DNA from 2 places in the Methylobacterium komagatae genome. Region 2 is predicted to be linked to the other one. Evidence: predicted binding sites of a transcription regulator. Region 2 holds the regulator's gene; the other holds the start of a gene.

Region 1 (7,009 bases), 2.5 Mb from region 2:
GATTCGAAGAAGTACAGTACCTGGCTCGCCAGCACCGGCAGCACGCCGGGGATGAGCCCGAAGCGGATGCGGTGGAGCGACGAGCCCCCCGAGGCGACGACGCCCTCGGAAGGCTTGCGGTCGCAGGTCTCGATCGCCTCGGAAAACAGCTTGCCGAGCGCGCCGATATCCGAGCACGCGATGGCGAGCGCCCCGGCGAAGGGGCCGAGCCCGACCACGTTGATCCAGATGAGCGCCCAGATCAGCACATCGACCGAGCGCATGACATCGAGCCCCCGGCGGACGGCGAAGCGCGCGAAGGGGTTCGGGACGACGTTGCGCGCGGCGAGGAAGGCGATCGGAAACGCGATCAGCGAAGCCGTGAGCGTGCCGAGGAAGGCGATGCCCAACGTCTCTGCCAGGGCATGGAGGAACAGGCTGAACCGCCCGCCTGCGCTCGGCGGCAGCATCTCCAGGGCGAAGCCCGCGAGCCGCCCAAGCCCGCCGAAAATCCGCGCCAACGAGAAATCGAGCGCCCACATTCCGTAGGCGGCCGAGCCGAAAAGGGCCGCGAGCAGCGCCAGCACCCGCAGACGGCCCGCGATGTCGGTGCGGAACTGCTCCGGATGCCGGGCGCGCAGGATGGCGAGTTCCGCGAGCGCCGTCCTGCGGAGGGATGACGGTTCGCGCGCGCTCATCGCCGCTCCTCGTGGCCGATCAGACGATGGCGCAGCTTTTCCGTGCCAAGATCGATGGCGAAGACCGTGAGCACGATCATCAGCAGGATCGCGCTGACATCCGAATAGTAGAAATTGCGGATCGCGATCAGCAATTCCTGCCCGATCCCGCCCGCGCCAACGAAGCCCATCACGCCCGCGCCGCGCACGTTGATCTCGAAGCGCAGCAGCGCATAGGAGGCGAAGTTCGACAGGACCTGTGGCAGCACCGCGAAGCGCACGGTCTCGACCCAGTTCGCCCCCGTGCCGGTGAGCCCCTCGACGGGCTTCATGTCGATATTCTCGACCACCTCGGAGAACAGCTTGCCGAGCGCCCCCGCCGTGTGGATCGACAGCGCCAGCACGCCGACCATCGGCCCGAGGCCGAAGGCGATGACGAAGATCAGCGCGAAGACGATCTCCGGCACGGTGCGGCAGATTTCGAGGAAGCGCTTGGCCCCGAAGCGCAAGGCGGCATTGCGGACGAGGTTTCCGGCGGCCACGAAGCACAGGACGAAGCCGCCGAGCGCCCCGAGCAAGGTGCCGAGATAGGCCATCAGCAGGGTCTCGCCGAGGAGCGCGAGCCATTTCGGCAGGCCCCAATACCATTCGGCGAGATCGCCTCCGAGATGGGCGGGGCGCAAAACCGGCACGATCTGGGCGATGTAGGCGGTGAACTTGTCGATATTCCCGATGAGCACCAGCGGGCGCACCTCGGCCGCGACGGCGGCGAGAACGACGAGCGCCGCCATCACCACAAGTCCGATGAGGATTCGCCGCCGGGTGCCCGCCCGCTCGGCGGCGTAGCGTCCGACGAGCCGGCGGCCCGCTGGGGCGGAAGGGGTGTCAGGCGCTGCAACGGTCGCTCGCCGTTTGGTGAGAAGAAACGCGAAAGTGTCAGACCGTCATTGCGAGCGCAGCGAAGCAATCCAGGGCAGCGGGACGTCTCGGAATGAGGCGTATCCCTGGATTGCTTCGCGTTGCTCGCAATGACGGGTTTGGACGGGGTCCGTTGGGCGCTACGACTTCCGGCGCTGCTCGTCGTTGAACTTCAGCATGTCGATGATCGGCTGGTAATCCTTCATCGTCACCGGGGTCAGGCCCTTGTCCTTCCCGTCGGAAAGACGGTCGAAGGCAGTCTTGTCCTTGGCCTGCAGCTCTTCGAAGGCGGCGCGGAGCTTCGCCTTCAGATCGGCGGGCAGGCTGTCCAGCATCGCGAAGGGGCCTTCGGGCAGGAAGTCCGACTTGAAGACCACGCGGAAATCCGATTGCTTCATCGGGGTGCCGTCGGCGTTCTTCAGAAGTCCCTTGGCCGCCATGCGGGTGACCATGGTGTCGGTCTCGGAGTTCCACAGGTTCGCCGCCGCGTCGGCGGTGCCCTGCGTCAGGGCGAGCACCGCGTTCTCGTGGCTGCCCGCGAAGACCGTCTTGCCGAAGAACTTGTCGACCTCGTAACCCGCCCGCTTCAGGAAGAAGCGCGGCGCTTGGTTGCCGGAGGTGGAGTTCGGATCGACCAGGGCGAGGTTCTTGCCCTTCAGATCCTCGATCGTCTTGTACGGGCTATCGGCCTTTACATAGATCACCGAGTAATAGCCCGAGACGCCGGTCTCGTGCTTCTGGTTGACGATCGGGTCGATCTTCACCCCCGTCAGCACGGCGCGGGCGAAGGAGGCCGGGCCGTAGAAGGCGATCTGGATGTTGCCCGCGCGCTGGCCCTCGATCACCGCCGCGTAATCGTTGGCGACGCGCAGCTTTACCGGCACGCCGAGGGACTTGGTCAGGTATTCGGTGAGCGGAGCATAGCGATCCGTCGTGCCGGAGGCGTTCTCGGCCGGGATCACGGCCAGGGTCAGCTCCGGATACTGCGCTTTCCAGGCTTCGTCCGCATGGGCCGCGCCACCGAAGAGCCCGAGCGCCAGGGCGGCGCCAGCCAGGGTGCGTCTCGTGATCATCGATCGTCTCCGTTCGCAGGTCATCGTTCCGGCTGGTGCCGGGCGAGAGTCGGGCGTTTCCTCAGGTCCGGTCTGTCAGGCGCCGATGGCCGCGTGGTGGGCCGGGCGCGCCGGAATCGTCATGCTCGGAGGCGGCATGGACGCTTCGTCGTCCAGCACCTCGCCAGCCTCCAGGCCGTAGAGGCGACGGGCCACATCCTCGGTGAGGTCGAAGCCGCGCCCGTCGAAGACGACCCGCCCGGCGACGAGACCGATGAGCCGGTCGCAATAGGCGCGGGCCAGATCGAGCGAGTGCAGGTTGCACATCACGGTGATCCCGTAGCGCCGGTTCACCTCGGCCAGGGCGTCCATCACGAGGCGCGTGTTGCGCGGATCGAGGGAGGCGACCGGCTCGTCCGCGAGGATGATCTCGGGCTCCTGTACCAGGGCGCGGGCGATGGCGACGCGCTGTTGCTGGCCGCCGGACAACTGGTCGGCCCGTACACCCGCGAACTGGCCCATATCGAACCCGTCGAGGGCGGCCAGCGCCATGGCCTTGTCCGCCTCCGACCACATCCGCAGGAGCGAGCGGTGGCTCGGCACGTGACTGAGGCGGCCCATCAGCACATTCGTCATCACGTCGAGACGCCCGACGAGATTGAACTGCTGGAAGATCATGGCGCAGCGCGCCCGCCAGTCCCGCAACTGATGGCCGCTCAGGGCAGTGACATCCGTCTCGCCGTGCAGGATGCGGCCGGAACTCGGCTCGGCGAGGCGGTTGATGAGGCGCAGAAGCGTCGACTTGCCCGCGCCGGACCGGCCGATCACCCCGACGAAGCTCCCCGGCTCGATGCGCAGGGACACACCGTCCAAAGCGCGACGGTCACCATAGTGGCGCGTCAGGTTGTCGATGACGAGCATTTACGAACCCACAACTTGTGTAGTTCCGTAGACAGATCTTGCACGACGATTAGATGACGATTGCCGGCGAAGTAATTTTTAGGAAAGCCAACGTCATGGCTGCATTGCGGAGCGATGACGCCGAACTTCTCTCCCGGATTTCCGGCTGGAGACACCCACTTGAGTTTGGCGGCCGTCATTCGAGCGGGGCGCGAACACTCACCTCATCCGAAGTCGCGACGACCTCGTGAAAGGAATGGTGTGGCTCAACCATGCCGCCCGCCGAACGGGATGCGCGCGAGGAGGCGGAACGGCGCCGTCCCGTCCTGGCGCAGGATGTCGATGGACCGGATCGTGAGCGCCTCCGCGCCGCTATCCCGATACGTCTCCGTCAGGCGGGCCTGCCACTCGGCCTGCGCCTCCGGCGGCAGCGCATCGGTGAGGGTCATGTGGAAGCGGAATTCCTCGAAGACGTGGGGATAGCCCCACCTGTCGAGGAGTGCGCGGGCGCGGGGGCTCAGCCGCTCCGGCTTCCGCTTGGCCCGCTCGGCCTCGGTGAGGGAGGCGCGGAGGGGCTCGAAGGACGCCACGCATTCGGCTGCGAGAAGTCCGAGGGCAGGTGGCGGCACTGCGGGGATCAGAGCAACGAATCGGCCGAGGGCGGCCACTTCGAGAGTGCCCACTTCGACCGGCGGGTGGGCGGCGGCAACGCGCGCGGCCTCGCCCAGCAGATCGTCCTCACGGATGCCGGGGGCGAGCCTCATCGGCGCCTTGAGCGTCCCGTGGAAGCCGTAGACGCGGGCTCCGGCCGTCACCTCCGCAAGACCCGGGCTTTGCGGCACGGCCTCGCCGGAGACGTTGTCATAACCGAGCACCGCCCGGCCGAAGGCTTCGAGCGCCGAGCCCGGCTCGGGTAGAGCGTAGATCGCGTAACGGGGTTGGTTCATCGGGAGGCTCCGGGGCTGAGAAGGAGCTGCTCGCCCATGCGCAGCCGCGCGCCCTCAGCCAAACCAGGCACGAGCGTATAACCGGGAGGCGCCAGCACGACGATGGTCGAGCCGTGCTCGAACCAGCCCATCTCCGCGCCCTTCGCCAGAGCGGCACCGCAGGGCAGCGTGCGCCCGCCCGTCTCGCGCAGAGCGTGGCCTTCCGGCAGGAAGCCGAGCTTCAGGCCGGCCACGAGGATCGCGGCCACTGGCACGAGTGTCATGGCCGCGCCATCGGTTAGGCTCACACGAATCACCGCGCGCTCGTTGCGGCAGAACAGGGCCTCGACCCGCTTCAGGGCGATGGGGTTCACGTTCCACGTATCGCCCCAGAGATGACGCACCGAATCGACCCGCAAATCGGCCGGTGCGTGGAAGCGATGGTACATCCCCGCCGTCAGGCGAAGCGTCGCGTAGGCGCAGCCCTCATGCGAGCGAGCCAGGGCTTCGTCCTGCACGAGGTCGGCGAGGCGGTAGGCACTGCCCTTCACCTGCAGAACCTGCCCGGCGGAGACAATGCCGTTCGCCCCGAGGATCGCATCCGAGGGGCTGACGAGCACGGATGGGTCAGGGTCGATTCGTCGGGCGCCGGGGCGAAGTTCGCGGATGAAGGCGTCGTGCAGGCTCCTGAAGCGGGTCTCCTTCGCATCGGACAGGTCGACATCACAGAACAGCCGCCACAGGCCGATGGAGGCGTCCCGTACCAGGGGTTGCTCGATCCGGCTCACCTTGCCCATCACCTGCGTGGCGAGGCGGCGGGGCAGCCGGTTGGTGAGGAGGAAGTTCAGATCCTCTTGCGCGCCGATGCGGCCGAGACCTTCGCGAAGCGTCATCATCCCGTGAACCGTTCCCGTTAGCCGCGATCCGTGATGGATCCGATTCTCACTTCCCTGTCGGCCGCCGCGGCGGTCGCCCTCGCTCTGCCGCCCGCCGTGCGGCGCCTGCAGCTCTCACGGGCGAAGCACCCGTCGCTGACCGGCCATGCCCGGATGGCCCGGCGAATCGCCCGTCAGATCCCCGCCTATGCCTACGATTCGCGACAGTTCTTCCGTGCCGACGATCCGCCGGAGACGGTGGCGCAGGCGCGCGAAGCCGCCTTCGCCCGGCTGTCGGACCTGTTCCGCACGCGATACGCGACGAGCCGGGCGGAGACGGAGGGCGTGCGCTCCGGCCTGTCGGACCTTCAGTTCACCGGTCTCTACCGGGTGCCGTTCCAGTTCGCGGAGCCCGTGCACCGAAACCTCGGCGCGGGCGCCTTCATGGCGGCCTCGGACGGGGTGACGATCACCGATCTCGACGGGAACGCCTTCTACGACCTCGCCGGGTCATACGGCGTGAACCTGTTCGGGGTCGATTTCTACCGCGCCTGCCTGGAGGAAGGCGCCGCCCGCGTCGCCGCCCTGGGGCCGGTGCTCGGGTCGCTCCATCCGGTGGTGGCGCACAACGTGGCCCGGCTGAAAGCGATCTCCGGCCTCGACGAAGTGTCGTTCCACATGTCCGGCACCGAGGCGGTGATGCAGGCCGTGCGGCTGGCCCGCTACCACACCGGCAAGCGGCGGATCATCCGCTTCTGCGGCGCCTATCACGGCTGGTGGGGCGATGTGCAGCCGGGCATCGGCAACCCCGTCGCGGCCAACGACACGCTGACGCTCGCCGAAATATCCGAGCGGACGCTGCACGTGCTCGCCACCCGCAAGGACATCGCCTGCGTTCTCGTGAACCCGCTTCAGGCGCTTCATCCGAATGCGGGCGCGCCGTCCGATTCGTCGCTCGTCGACAGCGCCCGGACAGCGCATTTCGACCGCGCCGCCTATACCGAATGGCTCGCCAAGCTCCGCGAGGTCTGTACGCAGCGGGGCATCGTGCTGATCCTCGATGAGGTCTTCCTGGGCTTTCGCCTCGCGAAGGGTGGCACGCAGGAGTATTTCGGCGTGAAGGCCGACCTCGTGACCTACGGCAAGACGCTGGGCGGCGGGTTGCCGGTCGGCGTGCTCTGCGGCCGTGCGGATCTGATGCGACGCTACCGCGAGGACCGGCCGGTCGACATCTGCTTCGCCCGTGGCACTTTCAACGCGCATCCGCAGGTGATGGGCTCCATGGCCGCCTTCCTCGACAGGCTGGAGACACCGGAGGTGACGGCGCTCTACGCCGATCTCGACACCACCTGGGATGAGCGTGCCGTCGCGCTCAACCGCCGCCTCGAGGGCGCAGGCCTACCGGTGCGGGTCGCCAACCTCTCGACCGTCTGGACCGTGCTCTACACGAAGCCCGCCCGCTACAATTGGATGCTGCAATTCTACCTGCGGGCGGCGGGACTTCACCTGTCCTGGGTCGGCACGGGACGGCTGATCTTCAGCCTCGCCTATGGGGAGGCGGAATTCGCCACGGTGGCAGAGCGGTTCACCGCCGCCTGCGCGGCGATGATGGCCGATGGCTGGTGGGACGGCCCCGAGACTACGAACAAGGCGATCCGCCGCTCGGTGCTGAAGGAAGCCGC
Region 2 (7,009 bases):
CGCGGGCACCGCCGCGATAACAGTCCATCACCTTCAGAGAATCGCGGATGTCCGCCTTGACGCAGTCCCTTGCCAGCGCCGAGACGCGCGCCGCCCCGCGCAAGGGGCCGAGCCGGGGGCTCGACGCGCTGTTCCGTGCTTCCTCCTACGGCGCCGCCATGCTGGTGCTGCTGGTTCTCGCCGGGATCCTTGGCTCGATCATCTACGGCGGCTGGCCCGCCTTCCGCGAATTCGGCTTCGGCTTCCTCACCTCGAGCGCCTGGAATATCGGCACCGAGCAATACGGCGCCCTCGTCGCCGTCATCGGCACGGTCGCCTCGGCGATCCTCGCCCTGCTGATCGGCGTTCCGGTCTCGCTGGGCATCGCGATCTTTCTCACGCAGCTCTGCCCCGGCTGGGCGCGCAAGCCCGTCGCGATGACGATCGAGCTGCTCGCGGCCGTCCCCAGCATCATCTACGGCATGTGGGGCCTGTTCGTGTTCGCGCCGCTCTTCGCGCGCTTCGTGCAGATCCCGGTCTCGAACCTCGTCGAGGGCATGCCGATCATCGGCACGCTGCTCTACGCCCGCGTTCCCTCGGGCGTCGGCATCTTCACCGCCGGCATCATCCTGGCGATCATGATCGTGCCGTTCATCGCCTCGATCGCCCGCGACATGCTCGAGCAGATCCCCACGGTCCTGCGCGAGAGCGCCTACGGCATCGGCTGCACCACCTGGGAGGTCGTGCGCCACGTGCTCGTGCCGCAGGCCGCGGTCTCGATCATCGGAGCCATCATGCTCGGCCTCGGCCGCGCGCTCGGCGAGACCATGGCGGTGACCTTCGTGGTCGGCAACGCCAACCGGCTCTCGGCCTCGATCTTCGATCCCTCGTCCACCATCGCCTCGCGGATCGCCAACGAGTTCAACGAGGCGGACGGGCTTCAGCTCAACGCGCTGATGGCGCTCGGCTGCATCCTCTTCATCATCACCTTCATCGTGCTGATCATTGCGCGGCTGCTGACCCGCCGCGTTCGGGCCGCCTGAGGAGACCATCGCCATGGACGCGACCAATCCCCTCGTGACGGCTCCGGCGCCACAGCGCGCCAGCCGCGTCCGGCCCGGCCGCCGGGTAGCGGACCGGATCCTGCGGGTCTCCTGCCTCGTGGCCACGGTGGTCGGGGCGATCGTCCTCGGCTCGATCCTGCTGATGCTGATCGTCCAGGGCGTCCAGGGCTTCAGCCCGTCCCTGTTCACGCAGCCGACCCCCGGGCCCGGCTCGGAGGGAGGCGGCATCGCCAACGCGATCCTGGGCAGCCTCGTGCTCACCACGATCGGCATCGTGGTCGCGACGCCGATCGGCGTGATGGCGGGCACTTATCTTGCGGAATACGGGCGGAACTCGAAGCTCGCGGACCTGATCCGCTTTCTCAACGACATCCTGCTCTCGGCGCCGTCCATCCTGATCGGTCTGTTCGTCTACACCCTGATGGTGCGGCCGATGGGGACCTATTCCGGCTGGGCCGGCGGCGTGGCGCTGGCGATCATCGCGGTGCCGGTGATCGTCCGCACCACCGAGGACATGCTGCGGCTCGTGCCGGGCACCCTGCGCGAGGCCGGCGCGGCGCTCGGCGCGCCCCCTCCGTCGTCATCACCAGCGTGACGTGGAAGGCCGCCTCGGCCGGCATCGTGACGGGCATCATCCTGGCGCTGGCCCGCATCGCGGGCGAGACCGCGCCGCTCCTGTTCACGGCGCTCAACAACAACTCCTGGTTCTCGGCCAACCTCATGGGCGGCGTCGCGAACCTTCCGGTGATGATCTACCAGTTCGCGCTGTCGCCCTATCCGAACTGGCAGGGCCTCGCCTGGGCCGGCGCCCTCCTGATCACCGGGACCATCCTGGCCCTGTCGATCGTCGCCCGCATCGTGATCAAGCCCCAGCGTTCCCGCTGACCCCGCGTGACGTACGACCCCACCACGAGGACATGACGATGAACGCCGCCTCCGCAAGGCCGACAGGTGCCATGGGCCACAACGCCCCTGCCGCCGGCCGGGCCGTCCGCATCGCCGTGAAGGACCTGAACTTCTACTACGGGTCGTTCCACGGCCTGAAGAACGTCAATCTCGACTTCTACGACCGGCAGGTGACGGCGCTGATCGGCCCCTCGGGCTGCGGAAAGTCGACCCTGCTGCGGTGCTTCAACCGCATCTACAGCCTCTATCCAGAGCAGCGCGCCGAGGGGCAGATCCTGCTCGACGGGCGCAACGTGCTCGATTCGAACGTCGACCTGAACGAGCTGCGCTCGCGCATCGGCATGGTGTTCCAGAAGCCGACGCCGTTCCCGATGTCGATCTACGACAATGTCGCCTTCGGCCTGCGCCTCTACGAGAAGCTGCCCAAGGCGGAGCTCGACGTCCGCGTCGAGGAATCCCTGCGCAAGTCCGCCCTCTGGGACGAGGTGAAGGACAAGCTCAAGCAGCCCGGCACCGGCCTCTCCGGCGGCCAGCAGCAGCGCCTCTGCATCGCCCGCACCGTGGCGCAGCGTCCGGAGGTGATCCTGTTCGACGAGCCGACCTCGGCCCTCGACCCGATCTCGACCGGCCGCATCGAGGAGCTGATGGAGCAGCTGCGCGATGAGTTCACCATCGTGATCGTCACGCACAACATGCAGCAGGCGGCCCGCATCTCGCAGTACACGGCCTTCATGTATCTCGGCGAACTGGTCGAGTTCGACCAGACCAACAAGATCTTCATGAACCCCACCGAGCGCCGCACGCAGGACTACATCACCGGCCGCTTCGGCTGAGCCACAGATCAGGATTCGCGGAGGTCTCGCCATGCCCGGCCATATCGTCACGTCCTACGACACGGACCTAGAGGACCTGCGCCGGTCGATCTCGGAGATGGGCGGCGTCGCCGAGAAGATGACCGGCGAGGCGACCCTCGCCCTCGCCCGCAAGGACGAGAACCTCGCCCAGGCGGTAATCCTGGCCGACAAGCGCCTCGACACGCTTCAGCGCGAGATCGAGGAAAAGGCGGTCCTGCTCATCGCCCGCCGCCAGCCCATGGCGGTGGACCTGCGCGAGACCATCTCGGCCATCCGCGTCTCGGGCGATCTCGAGCGCATCGGCGACCTCGCCAAGAACGTCGCCAAGCGCGTCACCGCCATCGCCGACCAGTCGCCCGCGCAGAAGATCGTGCTCGGCGTGCGCCACATGAGCGACCTCGCCGAGGGGCAGCTCAAGGACGTGCTGGACGCCTATGCGAGCCGTGACATCAAGGCCGCCCACGACGTATGGGAACGGGACGGCGAGATCGACGCCCTGTACAATTCCCTGTTTCGCGAGCTCCTGACCTACATGATGGAGGATCCGCGCAACATCTCGTTCTGCACGCATCTTCTGTTCTGCGCCAAGAACGTGGAGCGCATCGGCGATCACACCACCAACATCGCCGAGACCATCCATTATCTCCAGACCGGCGAGATCTTCATGGGCGAGCGCCCGAAGAACGACGCCTCGAACTACACGACGGTCGTGCCGGGCGCCTAAGAGCTCCTCACAAAACTCCCGTTCACCGGGAGTTCTCCCCCTGGCCTCGACGGCTTAGCGGGAGTTTCGTGAGAGGCTCTCAGGCCCGGCGAGACCCGACCCATCGACGGCGCGGTCCCCGCTCAGGAAGGCCGCGCGGCGTAACAGCGTTGCCTGGACCCCTCGGTCGCCTTCGGCCGGGGGCATCCGGCGTGGAATGGACCACCGGCCATGCGTGTCCTGATCGTCGAGGACGAAGAGGCGCTCACCACCCTCCTGCGGTACAACCTGGAGGCGGAGGGCTTCAGCGTCGATTCCGCCGCGCGGGGCGACGACGCCGAGTTGCTGCTCGCCGAGCGCACCCCCGATCTCGTGCTGCTCGACTGGATGCTGCCGGGCCTGTCGGGCATCGAACTCTGCCGCCGCATCCGGGCGCGGCGCGAGACCGAGCGGCTGCCGGTCATCATGCTCACCGCCAGGGGCGAGGAGGGCGACCGGGTGCGTGGCCTCGGCACCGGCGCGGACGATTACATCGTCAAGCCGTTCTCGGTGCCGGAATTGCTGGCGCGGGTGCGCGCCCTTCTTCGCCGTGCCAAGCCCGCCCATGTCGCAGACCGGCTGGCGGCGGGCGATATCGAGCTCGACCGCAGCGGTCATCGCGTCCGGCGCGGCGGCACCGAACTCCATCTCGGGCCGACCGAGTTCCGGCTACTCGAATTCCTGATGCTCAGCCCCGGCCGGGTCTTCTCCCGCGAGCAATTGCTCGACGGCGTCTGGGGCCACGACGTCTATATCGACGAGCGCACCGTGGACGTGCATGTCGGCCGCCTGCGCAAGGCGCTCAACGGGCCGCGCCAGACCGACCCAATCCGCACCGTGCGCGGCTCGGGCTACGCCTTCGACGAGACCTTCTCCCTCGAAGCGTGATCTACCGGACCGCGGCCGTGCGGTCGGGAATGGCGGACAGGGCTTCCAGCACCGTGCCCTCCGTCAGGATCTGCGGCAGCACCTGCGGCTCGCCCTGCGTGTAGAGCAGGTAGAGCGGCACGCCGCTGCGGCCGTAATCCTCGAGCAAACGGGTGATCTCCGGGTTCTGGTTGGTCCAATCGCCCTTCAGGTAGGTGACGCCCTTGGCCCGCATCGCCGCCTGCACGGACGGCCGCGACAGCGAGGTGGTTTCGTTGACGGCGCAGGTGATGCACCACGCCGCCGTCAGGTTCACGAAGACCGGGTGCCGCGCGTCGCGCAAGGCATCGAGCCGCGTCCGGCTGAAAGGTTCGGTGCCCTCGGACGCGGCTTGCGCCGTTGACAGTGCAGGCTGCTGCGACAGGCCGAAGCCCAAAGTCACCACGGCGATGACCGCGAGGCCTGCCAAACCCTGGAAGATGCGCTCCCCGACGGGCGTCGCGTTGCGGCTGCGCTCCCAGGCCCAGGCCGCGAAGCCCACGAGCACGACGCCGATGAGCGCTGCGAACAGGCCGCGCGCATCGACCTGCTGCGCCAGCACCCAGATCAGCCACGCCGCCGTGGCATAGACCGGGAAGGCGAGCGCCTGCTTCAGCGTCTCCATCCACGCGCCGGGGCGGGGAAGGATCCGCACGGCGCCGGGCCACAGGGTCAGGGCCAGGAAGGGCAGCGAGAGGCCGAGACCCAGGGCGGCGAACACCGCCAGCGCCACGGCGGGCCCCTGCGTCAGCGCGAAGCCCACCGCCGCGCCCATGAAGGGCGCAGTACACGGGGTGGCGACGAGCGTCGCGAGCACCCCGGTGAAGAACGAGCCCGAGAGTCCGGCCCGGCGGGTCAGGCCGTCGCCGATCCCGGCGAATCGGCCGCCGAGGGAGAACACCCCCGACAGGCTCAAACCCACCGCGACAAGGAGGTAGGCGAGACCGGCCACGACCGGCGCCGATTGCAACTGGAAGCCCCAACCGAGGCTCGCCCCGCCGCCCTTCAGGCCGATCAGCAGCCCGGCGAGGCCGAGGAAGCTCGCGAGCACGCCCGCCGTGTAGGCGAGGCCGTGGAGCCTCACGCGCCCGAGGCTCTCGCCCGACTGGCGGACGAGGCCGAGCACCTTGATCGACAGGACCGGGAAGACGCAGGGCATCAGGTTAAGGATCAGCCCGCCGAGCAGCGCGAGGCCGATCGAAGCCAAGAGCGTCGGCTGGTCCGCCGGGTAGGACGGGGCGCCGGAGGATGCGGGAGCGTTCGCGGACAGCGTGGTCGCAGGCTCGTCGCCATAGGCGAAGGCGAGGCGCACGACGCCGTTGCCGGTCTCTTCACCCACCGTCAGCACGCCGGGCAGGGAGCCGGGGAAGGTCTTGTCGTCCCCCCGCGTCAGGGTGAGGTGCAGCCCCTGGTCATCGACGCTCAGCGTCTGCTCGGCGGCGTTGTCGATCGCCGTCTCGGCATAGGGGAAGTAGGCGGCGGATTTGATCGAATCCGGCTTCAGCCCGCTCGCGGCGAAGTCCAGGCGGATCCTGTCGCCTTCGCGGGAGAGACGCTGTGGCCAGACCGGTGCGACCGGCAGGGCGGCCCGCGCGCGGGCGAACAGGGCGGCGTTGGCCGGATCGGGCGTCGCCTTGCCCACCGGCAGGGTCAGGCTGAGGTCGGCCGAGCCCGGAATGCACTCGGTCTCGCAGACGAGATAGGTCAGCTTGCCCGCGAGCCGCACCGGTTCGGCCGGATCGAGGCTCGGCGGCGGCGAGACCGGCACGAGGAGCGTCACCTCGCCCTCGTAGCCGTAGTTCATCAGCGTCGCGATCGGAATGCGGTGCGGCGCGGGCCAGCGGATGCCCCCGGTGCCGAACCCGGCGGGCAAGGTCCACGTGATCTCCGGCGGCAGGCCGGAATCACCCGGATTGCGCCAATAGACGTGCCAGCCGGGCTTCAGCTTCATCGTGACGGCAAGGGTGAAGGGCGTGCCACCCGCCACCGCCTGCGGCTCCGCCGCGAGGCTCGCCCGCACGAGATCGGCGGGCGGACGCAGGCCCTGAGCCTGGGACGGACCGAGACCCGGAGCGAAGCCCAGGCAGGCGAGGAGCAGGAGAAGGCGGGCGATCATGCGAGACTCTTCACGCCGGATTGGGGCCGCATCATGCGTCGAGCGGGGCCGTCGCCGTCTCCAGCCAGTCCCGCGTCGGCGCGTTGAGGAGCGGCGCCAGCGCCTCGCGCACCCGCGCGTGGTAGGCGTCGATCCAGGCGCGCTCGCTCGCATCGAGCAGGGCCGGTTCGATGAGACGGCGATCGTAGGGAACGAGGGTCAGGGTCTCGAAGCCGAAGACCGGCCGCTCCCCGCCCTCCACCGCGCGCGGCTCCACGAGGACGAGGTTCTCGATGCGGATGCCGTAGCGTCCGGCTGCGTAATAGCCGGGCTCGTTCGAGAGGATCATGCCCGGCTCCAACGCCACGGTGCCGGTCTTGGCGATGCGCTGCGGCCCCTCGTGCACGGAAAGGAAGGCGCCGACGCCGTGGCCGGTGCCGTGGTCGAAATCGAGCCCGGCCCG

What was found. Region 2 encodes PhoB, which activates phosphate uptake and scavenging genes when phosphate is short. Its sites were predicted from a motif close to TGTCATNNANCTGTCAT; they were not measured.
Region 1: phnC (phosphonate ABC transporter ATP-binding protein) is a predicted target of PhoB. The motif match lies at 3,590-3,606, and genes of this name have one in related genera.

What each region holds. Positions count from the first base shown of each region.
Region 1 is NZ_JBHSWN010000001.1:1,943,977-1,950,985, reverse strand. Features, by position in the region: gene phnE (phosphonate ABC transporter, permease protein PhnE) at 1-677, opposite strand, end outside; gene phnE (phosphonate ABC transporter, permease protein PhnE) at 674-1,447, opposite strand; gene phnD (phosphonate ABC transporter substrate-binding protein) at 1,715-2,647, opposite strand; gene phnC (phosphonate ABC transporter ATP-binding protein) at 2,723-3,547, opposite strand; gene ACFQE0_RS09490 (DUF1045 domain-containing protein) at 3,793-4,473, opposite strand; gene asd (archaetidylserine decarboxylase) at 4,470-5,345, opposite strand; gene ACFQE0_RS09480 (aminotransferase class III-fold pyridoxal phosphate-dependent enzyme) at 5,382-7,009, shown strand, end outside.
Region 2 is NZ_JBHSWN010000001.1:4,430,484-4,437,492, forward strand. Features, by position in the region: gene pstC (phosphate ABC transporter permease subunit PstC) at 48-1,022, shown strand; partial or broken gene pstA (phosphate ABC transporter permease PstA) at 1,036-1,928, shown strand; gene pstB (phosphate ABC transporter ATP-binding protein PstB) at 2,000-2,782, shown strand; gene phoU (phosphate signaling complex protein PhoU) at 2,814-3,527, shown strand; gene phoB (phosphate regulon transcriptional regulator PhoB) at 3,738-4,433, shown strand; gene ACFQE0_RS22020 (protein-disulfide reductase DsbD family protein) at 4,435-6,567, opposite strand; gene ACFQE0_RS22025 (M24 family metallopeptidase) at 6,599-7,009, opposite strand, start outside.